Regions from separate parts of the Stenotrophomonas sp. FSL W7-1447 genome, predicted to be linked through region 3. Evidence: predicted binding sites of a transcription regulator. Region 3 holds the regulator's gene; each other region holds the start of a gene.
What was found. The regulator FliA, encoded in region 3, starts transcription of late flagellar genes. The targets are predictions, from matches to a motif close to TAAAGTTTNNCNNNCNNNGGCCGATAA.

Region 1 (4,299 bases), 1.9 Mb from region 3:
ACGCAGTGGAAACGCTGCTGGAAAGCGGACGCTACCGCCGCGACGTGTACTGAACCATTCGGTGGTGTAGGCCGGCGGGCCGGCACCACCGGCAGAGTCAGGCCGCCGCGCGCGCCTGTGGCATCGACTGCAGGCGGAATGCGCCCACCGCTTCGGCCAGGGCATGCACCTGCGCCTGCATCTGCGCCGTCGAGGCACCGGCCTCTTCCACCAGGCTGGCATTGCGCTGGGTGCTGGCTTCCATCTGCACGATGGTCTGCTTCACCTGCGCAATACCTGCATGCTGGTCCTGCGACGCACGACGGATGCCGGCAAGCAGATCGGCCAGCTGCTGCACGCTGCCGACGATCTCCCCCATGGTCGCGCCGGCCTGCCCGGCCTGAAGGTTGCCTTGGCCGGCACGCGCCACTGAATCTTCGATCAGCCCCTTGATCTGCTTGGCCGCCTCAGCACTGCGCTGCGCCAGCAGGCGCACTTCCGCAGCCACCACGGCGAAGCTTCGGCCCTGCTCGCCGGCGCGCGCCGCTTCCACCGCCGCGTTCAGGGCAAGGATGTTGGTCTGGAAAGCAATGCCATCGATCAGCTGGGTGATGTCGCCAATCCGCCGTGAGGCCTCGCTGATGCCGTGCATGGTCGCGACCACCTGCCCAACCGCCTCACCACCACGCCTGGCCACTGCCGCCGCGCCCTGGACCAGGGCATCGGCGCGACCTGCTGCATCGGCAGTGCGGCCGACGGTGTCGGTCAGCTCATGCATCGACGCCGCGGTCTCTTCCAGGTTGGCGGCCTGCTGTTCAGTGCGCTGCGACAGGTCATGGTGACCGGCAACGATCTCGCCGACGCCGGCATCGAGGCTGGAGGCTGCCTGCTGGATGCGGGTGACGATGTGGCCCAGCTGCGCGACGGTGGCGTTGGCATCGTCGCGCATGCGCGCGAACACCCCCTGCAGTTCTCCTTCCATGCGCACGCTCAGATCGCCACGGGCCAGTGCGGCCAGCAGCACCTGCAGATCGCCGAGATTGCTTTCGAAGGTGGCCAGCAGGCGATTGATGCTGGTGGACAGCGTGCGCACGAAGCCCTGCTTGCCGTCCAGCCCGATGCGGCCGTGCAGGTCGCCCTGTGCGGCGGCATCGACCAGCGCTGCCACTTCGGTCTCCAGCAGGGTTTCCAGCGCACGGCTGCGCCACTCCACTGCCACGCCGAGGAATTGTCCTTCGTCGATGATGGCATTGGCGATCAACTGGTAGCGGACGCCGGCATGGCTGATCTCGCGCTCCTCGCGCTGGCGCATGCCGGCCAGGCTGGCCAGCGCCGGATGCAGGCGCACGGCTTCGCCGCCAAGCAGCGCTTCGGCCGGGCGTTCCAGCTGCTGCAGCAGCGCCGGATTGGCATAGGCCACCCGGCCTTCGGCATCGATCACCATCAGGCCGGCCTGCGCACTGTCCAGTGCCTGGCGCACGCGGGTGTTGCCGCGCGCCACGGCACGCTCGGTCTCGATGCGTGCGCGCAGGCGCTGCTGCATCTCCACCAGGCGCTGGGCCAGCTGGCCGATCTCATCGTTGGCGTTGTACACACGCAGCGTGGTGTCCAGGCGGTCGTCGGCGATGTCGCTGGCGAAGCGCAGGGTGTCCTGGATCGGCTGGCGCACCGCCCGCCGCACCAGCACCAGGCTGGTGATCAGCACACCGGCAACCAGCAGCAGGGTCAGCGCGAACAGTACGCTCATGGCGCGGGCCCCGGCCTGCTGGCGCGCCTGGGCATGGGCCAGCGCGGCGACCTGCGCCTGCTGGAACGCGGTCAGCGCCGGGGCCACGGTGGCAGCGGTATCCAACAGCGACTGCGCCTCCACGTCCAGGCCAACGCGGGCAGCGGTGTATGCCAGCACGGCGGCCTGATACGCCTCCATCCCGCTGCGCAGGGTGTCCTGCGCATCGGTGGGCAGGCCCGCCAGCGCGAGGTCGAACGGCAGCTTTTCCTCGCTGACGCGGTCGGCGTGGGTGGAGTCGCCGTCAAGCAGCAGCAGCGCCTCCTGCCTGCGCATCTTCTGCAGGGACAACGCCAGCGACGGCCGTTGCAGCGCATCCACCTGTGCCTGCAGGGTGTCGGCCGCCTGCTGCAGTTGCGCGGCCAGGCCGGCCTGGCCGCGCCCCATCTCATCGACCCGTTCGAACAGGGCAGCCACACCCTGCGAAAACGCGCCGGCGGCCTCGGTCAACGCCTGCAGCGCCTTGCGCCGCCCGGCATCCATCGGCATCGCGCGCAGCGCCTGCAGATCGAGCTGCAGCGCTTTCTGCGTAGCCAGCAGCTGCGCGCGGTCGGCATCGTCGAAACTGCGCGCATACTGGGTCTGCAGACGTCGCGCCTCGGCCACCCGCGTGGCCAGGCGCGCGGCCAGGTCGCTGCCGCGCTGGTAGCTGGCCTGGCTGCGCGCCGCCTGTGCGCTGGCATGGCCGGTCCAGGCGTAGACGGCGGCGATCGCAACCAGGCCCAGGCCGCACACCCAGAGCGTGGCCTTGAGCTTGTTGGCCACGCTGAGCCGGTGCGGTTGCAGCCACAGCAGCAGGCCGGGGGATGCCGAGCGCAACGCGGCAAGGCGCGTGCGCACGGACCGGAGGTGGGGGACAACGGCCGACATGACAGACTCCAGGCGGAAAGACGCACCTGTATCGGCCGGAACCTGAGCGACTTTAGGCCATTTTCCTCCCAGCGCCACCGGCGGCGGGGGACGCGCTCTTTGTACCGGGCACAGGCGACGGCGGCATGACACCGCCGCCGCGCTTGACCTCAACCCCGGTTGCGGGAGCACAGTGAACCTCCCCTCCCCCCGGTGACTGCATGACGACGCTCGATGTCCCCCGCTACCTGCAACGCCTGGAGCTGGATGCGCCGCCACCGCTGACGCTGGCGGGCCTCACCCTGCTGCAGCAGCGCCACAATGCGCTGCTGCCGTTCGAGACCCTCAGCTGCCTGTTGCGCGATGCGGTACCGATCGACCTGGACAGCGTGCAGCGCAAGCTGCTGGACGACCGCCGTGGCGGTTACTGCTTCGAACTCAATGGCGGCCTGCTGGCGCTGCTGCAGGCGTTGGGATTCGATGCGCAGCCGTTGAGCGCGCGCGTACTGCTGGCCGCCCAGGACGGCGAACTGACCGCGCGCACCCATCTGCTGCTGCGCGTTGAGGTGGACGGCGATGACTGGCTGGTGGATGCCGGTTTCGGCAGCCTCACGCCGACCGTGCCGCTGCGCCTGCATGATCCACAGCCGCAGGCCACGCCGCACGAGCGCTATCGGCTGCGGCGACTGCCCGGTGACGGTGATTTCGTGCTGTCGGCCGAATCCAGCGATGGCTGGCGGGCGATGTACCGCTTCGACCTGCAGGCACCGGCACCGATCGACAACGTGGTGGGCAACTGGTACGTGTGCACGCATCCCGATTCCAGTTTCCCCGGCCAGCTGCGCGCGTCACTGACCGGGCCGGACTGGCGACGCACCATCGGCAGCGGCAACTACACCGAATACCGCCCCGGGCAGGCACCGGACAAGCGCCCGCTGCATGATGTTGGCGACGTGCGCGAGGTATTGCAGCAGCGCTTCGGCCTGCGGTTGCCGGACGATCCACGGCTGGACCCGGCGATCAACGACTGGCTGCAGCGTTCGCGCGCCGCGACGATGTAGCGGATGCACGCGCAGCGTCGTGCCATGCCTGGCGGGAGGCGTCATCAACAGCCGCCGGGCATGGGCTCGGCGCTACGGCATCCTGCGCGCCTGCAGCGCAATGCGGTTGCCTTCGCTGTCCACTATCTCGGCCACGCGCCAGTGGCCGGCATCGGCCGGGCCGAAGCGCAGCTCCGCGCCCGCCTTCAGCGCGCGGCCGAGGCTGGCGTCCAGGTCAGCAACCCCGATGTAGATGCGCGCCCCGTGCTCGGACGACTGGTAGTCGGCTCCCTGCACCAGCGCCATGCTGGCACCTGCGGCCTCGTCGGCAAACGGCAGGTAGGCCATCCTGCAGTCATGCAGCAGGATCGGGGCGTCCACCACCACCTGCAGCCAGTGCTGGTAGAACGTGATGGCCCGGGCCAGGTCACGGACCGGTATCTCGACGTGCAGAATCGGGTTCATGCGCGCAGCTTAGCCGGATACTGACACTCCCTTGCAGGGCAGCACTGGCATGCTGGACGGCCCCTTCCCCGCGGAGTCCTGCATGTCCCTGGCCGAACACCGAAGTGCGCTGGCACCGCTGGGCTTTCTGCGCGTGGCCATCAACCTGGGCAATCCAGTCCTGGCGCAGGGCGATGCGCG
Region 2 (4,299 bases), 1.2 Mb from region 3:
CGATTGCAGCTTCGGATTCAACGGTCACCGCCAGGCCACTCTTCACCTTGGCAGCGGCGTCTTCGATCAGTTCCTTGATTTCCTTGGCGGCGACACCGGCACGCTGCGCGAGCGTACGCACCTCGCTGGCGACCACCGCAAAGCCACGCCCCTGCTCGCCCGCGCGGGCGGCTTCCACTGCAGCGTTCAGTGCCAGGATGTTGGTCTGGAACGCGATGCCGTCGATCACCGTCGAGATTTCCGAAATGCGTGCCGAAGACTGATCGATCTCGCCCATCACCGAGGCCATCTGTGCCATCGCCTGCTCGGTCTCGCGCACGGCGGCACCGGCGGCATGCGCTTCACTGTCGGCCTGCCGCGCCAGTTCGGCGTTCTGGCGTACGGTCGAGGTCAGTTCCTCCATCGACGCGGCGGCCTCCTCCAGGTTGGCCGCCTGCTGTTCGGTGCGGCGCGAGAGGTCGTTGTTACCGGCCGCCAGTTCCTGCGCGGCATTGTTGATGCTGTCGGCGGCGGCCTGGATGCCCTGCACGATGCCGGTCAGCTGCGCGGTGGTGGTATTGGCGTCGTCACGCATGCGGGCGAACACGCCGTCGTACTCGCCGTCCATGCGCGCGGTCAGGTCGCCGTGCGAAATCGCGCGCAGCACGTCGGAGACATCGGCGATGCTGGCCTGCGAACTGGCCATCATGCCGTTGAGGTGCTCGACCATTGCCTTGAACTGGAACTGGAACGCAGCGGCATCACCACGCATGCTGAAGTCACCGGCGCGAGCGGCGCGGGCCAGTTCATCAATCTGCGCGTTAATCGCCATCAGGCTCTGCTTCACTGCAGCCAGGGTACGGGTCAGCGTGGACTTCTCGCCGGGGTAGTCAGGCAGATCACGGCTGAGGTCACCGATGGCGTAGCGCTGCATCACCTCGGCCATCAGCAGTTCCACCTCCACGTGCGATTCGACCAGGCTGTTGGTGGCCTGCACCATGCGGCCGAAATCGCCGGGGAAGGCGCTGGCGTCCATGCGATAGCGGATCGCACCGGCCTCGTGCTGCTCGGCCATCTGCAGCTGCGCGCCGATCGCCGCATGCACGCTCTGGCGGACGCTGGCCATGGCCTCGCCCAGCTGGGTCAGTTCGTCGCGGCCACCGAGGCGGAACTCCTGGTCCAGCTGCCCCTTTGACAGCCGCTCGGCCAGGTTCACCGCGCGCGCCAGCGGGCCGGTCAGGCTGCGGCCGATCATCACCGAGGCAGTGATGCCCGCCAGCAGCGCGACGCCGCCCAGCACCAGCAGCTGCAACAGGCTGCGCTCGCCCAGGCGGATCGCTTCGGCAGCAGCCTTGCGGCTTTCCTTTTCCTCGAAGTCCACGCCGTCCGACAGCGCCTTGTTCCAGCCGTTGGCCGCGTCCTGCACCGGGCCCAGGGTCAGCGCCACGGCACCCGGATAGTCGCCCTGCTCCATCAGCTCGCTGGTCTGCTTGTTGAGCGGGCGTGCGATGGCTCGCTTGGCGGCGATGGTTTCCGCAATGGCTTTGCCTTCGGCATCACCCGGAAGCGCCTGGTAGGCGGACCAGCTGGCCTCGTAGCGCTTGACCAGATCGGCAATGCGCTTCTCGTCGCTGCTGCGGTCGTCACCTTGGCGGATCAGCATCTCGCGGCGCACCACCATCATCTGATTGTTGGCATCGAGCATCTGCGACAGCAGGCGCACCTTGGCCACGCTGATATCGACCACCTGCTGCATCGCGCGCTTCTGCACGACGCTGGCGGTGGCCCCGGTAGCGACCACGGCGGCAACCAGCAGCAGCAACAGGCCAAAGCCCAGCCCAAGACGCCAGGCAACCCTGACATTCCTCAAGTAGTTCATCGGTACATCCAAAACGGGGGGATGCGCCCTTATCGGCGTGGCCCGAAGCGCCTTGATGGGAGCTGCCACGCTCGTCCGGGTGCGGTTCAGAGAGGTGATGGCGTCGATTCCTGGCGCTAGCGACCCTAAAGTTCCCTTCCATGCTGCCAAGGGTGCCCGCCTACATCGTGGCCCCTTAGAATCGAATCGATCCTTGAAGATGAATGGATACATCTGATGAGCCACGATTTTCCCCACCAGTTGATTATTTTCGGCCCACCGGGAACCAGCAAGAGTTACAAGGCCCGGCATGAGAAGACGCCGATGCTCGGCATTCGCCCGGACGAGGTCATCCCTGTGACGTTCCACGCCGAGTTTGGTTACGGCGATTTCGTCTCCCGCCTGTTGCCACTGTCCGAGGGCAACAAGGTCCATTACCAAGTGCATGCCGGCCCCTTCATCCGCGCATTGGCACTTGCCCTTCACCGTTCAGAGCATGGCACGGCCGATTCGCCGCCTCGCAACGTTGTCCTGCTCATTGACGAAATCAACCGCGGCAACTGTGCGGAAATCTTCGGCGACATTTTCCAGCTGCTGGACCGGGACGATGACGGACAATCCAGCTATTCCGTCTGTGCCTCGAAACTGACGGTGCAGGCGCTGATCAACGAGATCCGCGAACTTGAAGCTCGCGATGACAGAGACTCCTCCACGCTGATCGGTCGTATCGAAGATGAGCGCATGCTGAGGCTTCCGGCGAATCTCTACCTGATCGGGACCATGAACACTGGCGACGAATCGATCTTCTTCATGGACTCTGCATTCAAGCGCCGCTGGAATTTCCAGTTCAGTCCAGCCGAGTTCAATGCAGTTCCCGCTGCGCAGGCCAATGCAACGATCGAAGGCCACCCATCGGTTACCTGGAAGATGCTGGTGGATGCTCTCAATGCGATGATCGTCGAGAAATGCACCTCTCCGAATCTCGACGACAAACTGATCGGCCCCTGGTTCATCAAGGCGCGGGCCATCGCTGCAACAACACCACCCGCGACGCTGGAACAGACGCACGCTGCATCGATTGCCGAACTGCGCAAGCTTGCCCCAGGGGCTGCGGAGTACATGCAGGGCGCGGACTACAGCCAGAGGTTCGACGATGCATTCTGCAAGCTCCGGAAATCCTGCAATGCCGAGACCTTGAAGGCAATCGACACACTCTCGGGCTTTGACGAGTCCGCCAAGCGCAAATTGAAGACTATTGCCTTTGCCATCAGTGGCTCATCCCCCTACTACAAGTCAAAGATAAACTTCCAGAAGACCAAGGACGGGATGCTCATTGAGGATTTCGTCGAAGCGCTTGCCGTGACACAGGAAGTCCATCCCATTGCCCACCATATCGCCGCCAGTGATATCGAGGGAAAGCTATTCCTCTACCTGTGGGACAACGTCTTCGAAAGGGACAAGTCCCCACTTGCAGAATGGCTGCGTATTCCCCCGGAATCACTGAGGACCTTCGGACAGTTTTCCGCCCGACGCGATGACTTCATCCGCAGCTGCACTGTTTCGGAAGATCTGCATGCAGCTGCATGACGTCAGCGTCGTCGCGGCTGGGTCCAGCGCTGTGGGCCTGTTCGTGGAAGATGGACGCACCGAGCTGCGCGTGCCGCATGGCATGCCGACCTCCACCGCGCCCCGCGACGCATTCCGTCTGCTCTACCTGGCTTTCGCCGCTTTCAGGAATGTCCAATCAGATCTCGGACATGCACCGCAGCAAGACGGCGTTGAGGCAGACACGCATGGACGTGGACTTGCAGCGGCCCCCGCTTCGTTCGTCGACGCCATTGCCATCGACTCGCTGTTCAACCATTCCAATCCACTTCGACTGCTGTCACTTCGCTCACAGATGGCGCGGCGGCAGGATGGCAATCTGAAGTACGCTGACCGCCAGCTTCACCATGCATTGTTCAACGACGACGACGCCCCCTTCTTTCCGAAGCTTCCCACCCGGCGAAGCGTATGCGAACGCGGAACCGCCGACATCGTCGGCCTGTATTTTTTTCTCGCTGACGACTTCTATCGCAACCTGCTGCAGATCGATCCCGGCATCATCTGGGGACGCTTCACCATGGATGCCGTACAGCGCGCAACGGACTTCCGCCATCGCCATCTGCGCGAGGGTGACTCGCTGCATGAAGGTGATGCCTGGGCACAGGAGCTGCTGCTGCGGCGACTCCAGCAACTCCTGAGAACGTGCTACCGGCAGGCAACGCTGCGCAGCGCGGAGTTTCTTTCGCTGCATGCAGCACTGGAACGCTACCTTCATCCCGCGCTCGCAGGTAGTGTGCAGCAGGGCCAGGTCTGGGGCATGCGGGATTTCTGGCCTGTCTGGGAATCCATGTGCCTGCATGATGCCCTGCAACAGGCGAGCGACACGCACGGCACATCCGTCGTCACCTGTGACAGTA
Region 3 (4,299 bases):
CTTGTGGGCCCGACCGGCGCCGGCAAGACCACCACCATCGCCAAGCTGGCCTCGCGCTTCGCCGAGAAGCATGCGCCGCGTGACGTGGCCCTGGTCACCACCGACACCACCCGCATCGGCGCCCGCGAGCAGCTGTATGGCTACGGCCGCCAGCTCGGTATCGCCGTGCACGAGGCCAACAGCGGCACCGACCTGGACCAGCTGCTGGAACGCCTGAAGGACTACAAGCTGGTGCTGATCGACACCGCCGGCCTGGGCCCGCGCGACCGCGCGCTGGCCGCCCAGCTGCAGTGGCTGCGCGCCGCGCGCCAGGTCCGCACCCTGCTGGTGCTGCCGGCCAACACCAGCTTCGGCGACATGGACGAGGTGGTCCGCCGCTTCGGTGCCGCCAACCTGCAGGGCCTGGTGCTGAGCAAGCTGGACGAGACCGGCCGCTTCGGCAACGCCCTGTCGGTGGCCGTGGACCACGCCCTGCCGATCACCTGGGTGACCGATGGGCAGGACGTTCCGGAGGACCTGCACCGGGCCAGTGCAGCCAATCTTGTACTTCGCCTTGAAGATTTGCGCCGAGCGGCCGATATGCCCTGCAACCCGGAGTTGAACCATGCCGTCGCGTGAGTACGCCAAGCTGACCAAGACCTTCCCGCTGTCGGCCACCCGCAGCGAGCCGCTCGGCCCTGTGCGCACCCTTGCCGTGACCGGCGGCAAGGGCGGCGTGGGCAAGACCAACGTGTCGGCCAACCTGGCCGTGGCGCTGGCCGGCATGGGCAAGCGCACGCTGCTGCTGGACGCCGACCTCGGCCTGGCCAACATCGACGTGATCCTGGGCTTGAACCCCACCTTTACGCTGGCCGACCTGGTCGCCGGCCGCTGCTCGCTGGACGACGTCATCGTCGAAGGCCCGAACGGCGTGCTGGTGGTGCCGGCCGCGTCCGGCCGCCGGCACATGGCCGAGCTGGCCCCCGCCGAGCACGTCGGCCTGGTCAATGTGTTCTCCGAACTGGAACGCGAGCTGGACATCATGGTGGTGGACACCGCCGCCGGCATCACCGACGGCGTGCTGACCTTCTGCCAGGCCGCGCAGGACACCGTGGTGGTGGTCTGTGACGAGCCGGCGTCCATCACCGACGCCTACGCGCTGATCAAGGTGCTGTCGCGCGAACGGGGCGTGGACCGCGTCCAGGTGGTGGCCAACATGGTCCGCGACCCCAACGAGGGCCGCGTGCTGTACGAAAAGCTGACCCGCGTCTGCGAGAAGTTCCTGGCCGACGTCTCGCTGAACTACCTGGGCTGCGTGCCGCAGGATGACTGGCTGCGCCTGTCGGTGCAGCGCCAGCAACCGGTGGTGAAGGCCTATCCGTCCAGCCCGTCGGCGCTGGCGATCACCGAGATCGCACGCCGTACCGCGCGCTGGCAGGCGCCGACCGAACCGCGCGGTGGCGTCGAGTTCTTCCTCGAACGCATCCTCAAGCAGCGTGGGGTGGCAGCATGAAAGGCGCAGCCCAGTACAGGGAAGTCCAGCGCTCGGCGGCCAACGATGTCATCGCCCAGCATTCGGACCTGGTGCGGCGCATCGCCCACCACCTGGCCGCGCGCCTGCCCGCCAGCGTCGAGGTGGACGACCTGATCCAGGCCGGCATGATGGGCCTGATCGAAGCCTCGCGCAGTTACGACGCCGACCAGGGCGCCTCGTTCGAGACCTACGCCTCGATCCGCATCCGCGGCTCGATGATCGACGAGATCCGCCGTGGCGACTGGGTGCCGCGCTCGGTGCACCGGCGCGCACGCGATGCGGCCGCCACCATCCGCCGCCTGGAACAGAGCAGCGGTCGCGCCGCCAGCGCCACCGAAGTCGCCGCCGCGATGGAGATGCCGCTGCCCGAGTACCTGCGCCTGATGGAAGACGCCGCGCGCGGCCAGGTGTTGAGCCTGGAATCGCGCATCGAAGACCAGGGCGAGCTGGACACCGTCGCCCAGGGCGGCCCGACCCCGCAACAGGTGCTGGAGCGTGGCGAGTTCGGTCGCGAGCTGGGCAAGGCCATCGGCCACCTGCCCGAGCGCGAACAGCTGGTGCTCTCGCTCTACTACGAGCAGGAACTGAACCTGAAGGAGATCGGCGCGGTGCTCGGCGTGAGCGAATCGCGGGTCTGCCAGATCCACGGCCAGGCCGTGCTGCGCCTGCGTGGACGGCTGAAGATTTTCGAGGCGGCGGACGCCGGCCTGGAAGAGTGAACATGCCCGAGGCGGCTGCCCCCGGCCGCCCGGAATGAACAACAAAGGAACTCTGCTTTGAACAAGAACATGCGCATCCTGATCGTCGACGACTTCTCGACCATGCGTCGGATCGTCAAGAACCTGCTGGGCGATCTTGGCTTCACCAACACCGCCGAAGCCGAGGACGGGCATGCCGCGCTGTCGCTGCTGCAGAGCCAGCCGTTCGATTTCGTGGTCACCGACTGGAACATGCCGGTGATGACCGGCATCGAACTGCTCAAGGCGATCCGCGCCGACGCCAAGCTGAAGACCCTGCCGGTGCTGATGGTCACCGCCGAAGCCAAGCGCGAGCAGATCATCGAAGCGGCCCAGAACGGCGTGAACGGCTACATCATCAAGCCGTTCACCGCGCAGACGCTGGAAGAAAAGCTCGGCAAGATCTTCGAACGCCTGGCGGCCAGCGCCTGATGGATACCACGGTCGACAGGAACGCCCTCGCCCTGCGCCTGCAGGAAGCCCTGGACGCGCTGGAGTCCGGCGATGAAGCCGCGTGGCGTCAACGCATCGACGGGCTGGTCGCGCTGCGCACGCAGCCGATGATGAGCGGCCTCTCGCGGCTGGCCCGCGAGCTCGGGCAGGCCCTGGGCGAACTGCCGACCGTGCCCAGCGAGGCCGGCGAACTGGACGATGCCTGCGCACGCCTGGACCATGTGGTGGCGATGACCGAACAGGCCACGCACCGCACCCTGGACCTGGCCGAGGAATGCCGCAGCCTGACCGAGCAGCTGCGCGCCGAAGGCCTGCAGCCGGGCCAGGACGCGCAGCTCGAGCGCATCCGCCACAACCTGACCGAGATCGCCCTGACCCAGAGCTACCAGGACCTGACCGGGCAGATCATCCGTCGCGTGGTCGGCATCGTCCGCCGCGTGCACGAAGGCTTCGGCGCGCTCGGCCTGCCGCCGGAACAGCATCGCACCGACCCGGAACTGGCCGGGCCGGCACTGAAGGGACTGGACCGCCACGCGGTCTCGCAGAACGACGCCGACGACCTGTTGTCGGATCTGGGGCTGTAAGCATGAGCGCGGTATCCGACGACATCACTGCCGATTTCATCATCGAGGCACAGGAGATCCTGGATCGCCTCGGCGAACAGCTGGTGTCGCTGGAGCAGGCACCGCAGGACGGCGAACAGCTGAACGCGGTGTTCCGCGGCTACCACACGCTCAAGGGTGGCGCCGGCTTCCTTGGCGTCACCGCGATGGTCGAGCTGTGCCACGCTGCTGAGGAAGCGCTGGGCGCCGCGCGCGCCGGCCAGGCCGTATTGCAGGCGCACCACTTCGACGCCGCGCAGCAATCGCTGGACTACCTGCAGTCGATGCTGGACGCCGTGTCGTCCGGCACCGAACCGGGCTATGCACCGCCGGACCTGATCGCCCAGTTCGATGTGCACGGTGGCACCGCGGCGGCGCCTGTCGCCGCCGCTCCGGCAGCCGGTAGCAGTGACCTGATCACCGACGACGAATTCGAAGCCCTGCTTGACCAGCTGCACGGCGGCAACGCCCCGACCGCGGTCGCACCGGCCAAGAAGACCGACGACGGCCTGATCAGCGAAGACGAATTCGAGGCCCTGCTCGACCAGCTGCACGGTGGCGCCGCACCCGGCGCCAGGCCTGCCGCTGCGGTAGCCGGCGCCGCTCGCTGCCCCACGCCCGGCGGCCGCACCGGCGCGCCGGCGCCCAAGCCGGCCGCCAAGCCGCTGGCCGAGGCGGAACATACCGTGCGCGTGGACACCAAGCGCCTGGATGCGATCGTCAATCTGATCGGCGAACTGGTGCTGTCGCGCAACCGGCTCAAGACCCTGCGTGCCCGCCTGCGCGACGAGGAGCTGGACCGCGCCGTGTCCACCCTGGACATCGCCACCGCGCGCCTGCAGTCGGCGGTGATGCGCACCCGCATGCAGCCGGTGGGCAAGGTGTTCTCGCGCTTTCCCAAGGTCGCCCGCGATGTCGCCCGCTCGCTGAAGAAGGAAGTGGACCTGGAGTTGATCGGCGCCGAGACCGAACTCGACCGCAACCTGGTCGAGGC

Region 1: the regulator FliA is predicted to act here: its motif matches at 2,664-2,690, upstream of NSQ78_RS19450 (methyl-accepting chemotaxis protein).
Region 2: the regulator FliA is predicted to act here: its motif matches at 1,888-1,914, upstream of NSQ78_RS16220 (methyl-accepting chemotaxis protein).

Annotation. Positions count from the first base shown of each region.
Region 1 is NZ_CP150199.1:4,192,850-4,197,148, forward strand. Features, by position in the region: gene NSQ78_RS19445 (sulfite reductase flavoprotein subunit alpha) at 1-53, shown strand, start outside; gene NSQ78_RS19450 (methyl-accepting chemotaxis protein) at 98-2,635, opposite strand; gene NSQ78_RS19455 (arylamine N-acetyltransferase) at 2,836-3,675, shown strand; gene NSQ78_RS19460 (VOC family protein) at 3,748-4,119, opposite strand; gene NSQ78_RS19465 (transporter substrate-binding domain-containing protein) at 4,202-4,299, shown strand, end outside.
Region 2 is NZ_CP150199.1:3,457,336-3,461,634, forward strand. Features, by position in the region: gene NSQ78_RS16220 (methyl-accepting chemotaxis protein) at 1-1,858, opposite strand, end outside; gene NSQ78_RS16225 (AAA family ATPase) at 2,075-3,424, shown strand; gene NSQ78_RS16230 (hypothetical protein) at 3,411-4,299, shown strand, end outside.
Region 3 is NZ_CP150199.1:2,266,539-2,270,837, reverse strand. Features, by position in the region: gene flhF (flagellar biosynthesis protein FlhF) at 1-618, shown strand, start outside; gene NSQ78_RS10645 (P-loop NTPase) at 605-1,492, shown strand; gene NSQ78_RS10640 (RNA polymerase sigma factor FliA) at 1,489-2,232, shown strand; gene cheY (chemotaxis response regulator CheY) at 2,290-2,682, shown strand; gene NSQ78_RS10630 (protein phosphatase CheZ) at 2,682-3,287, shown strand; gene NSQ78_RS10625 (chemotaxis protein CheA) at 3,290-4,299, shown strand, end outside.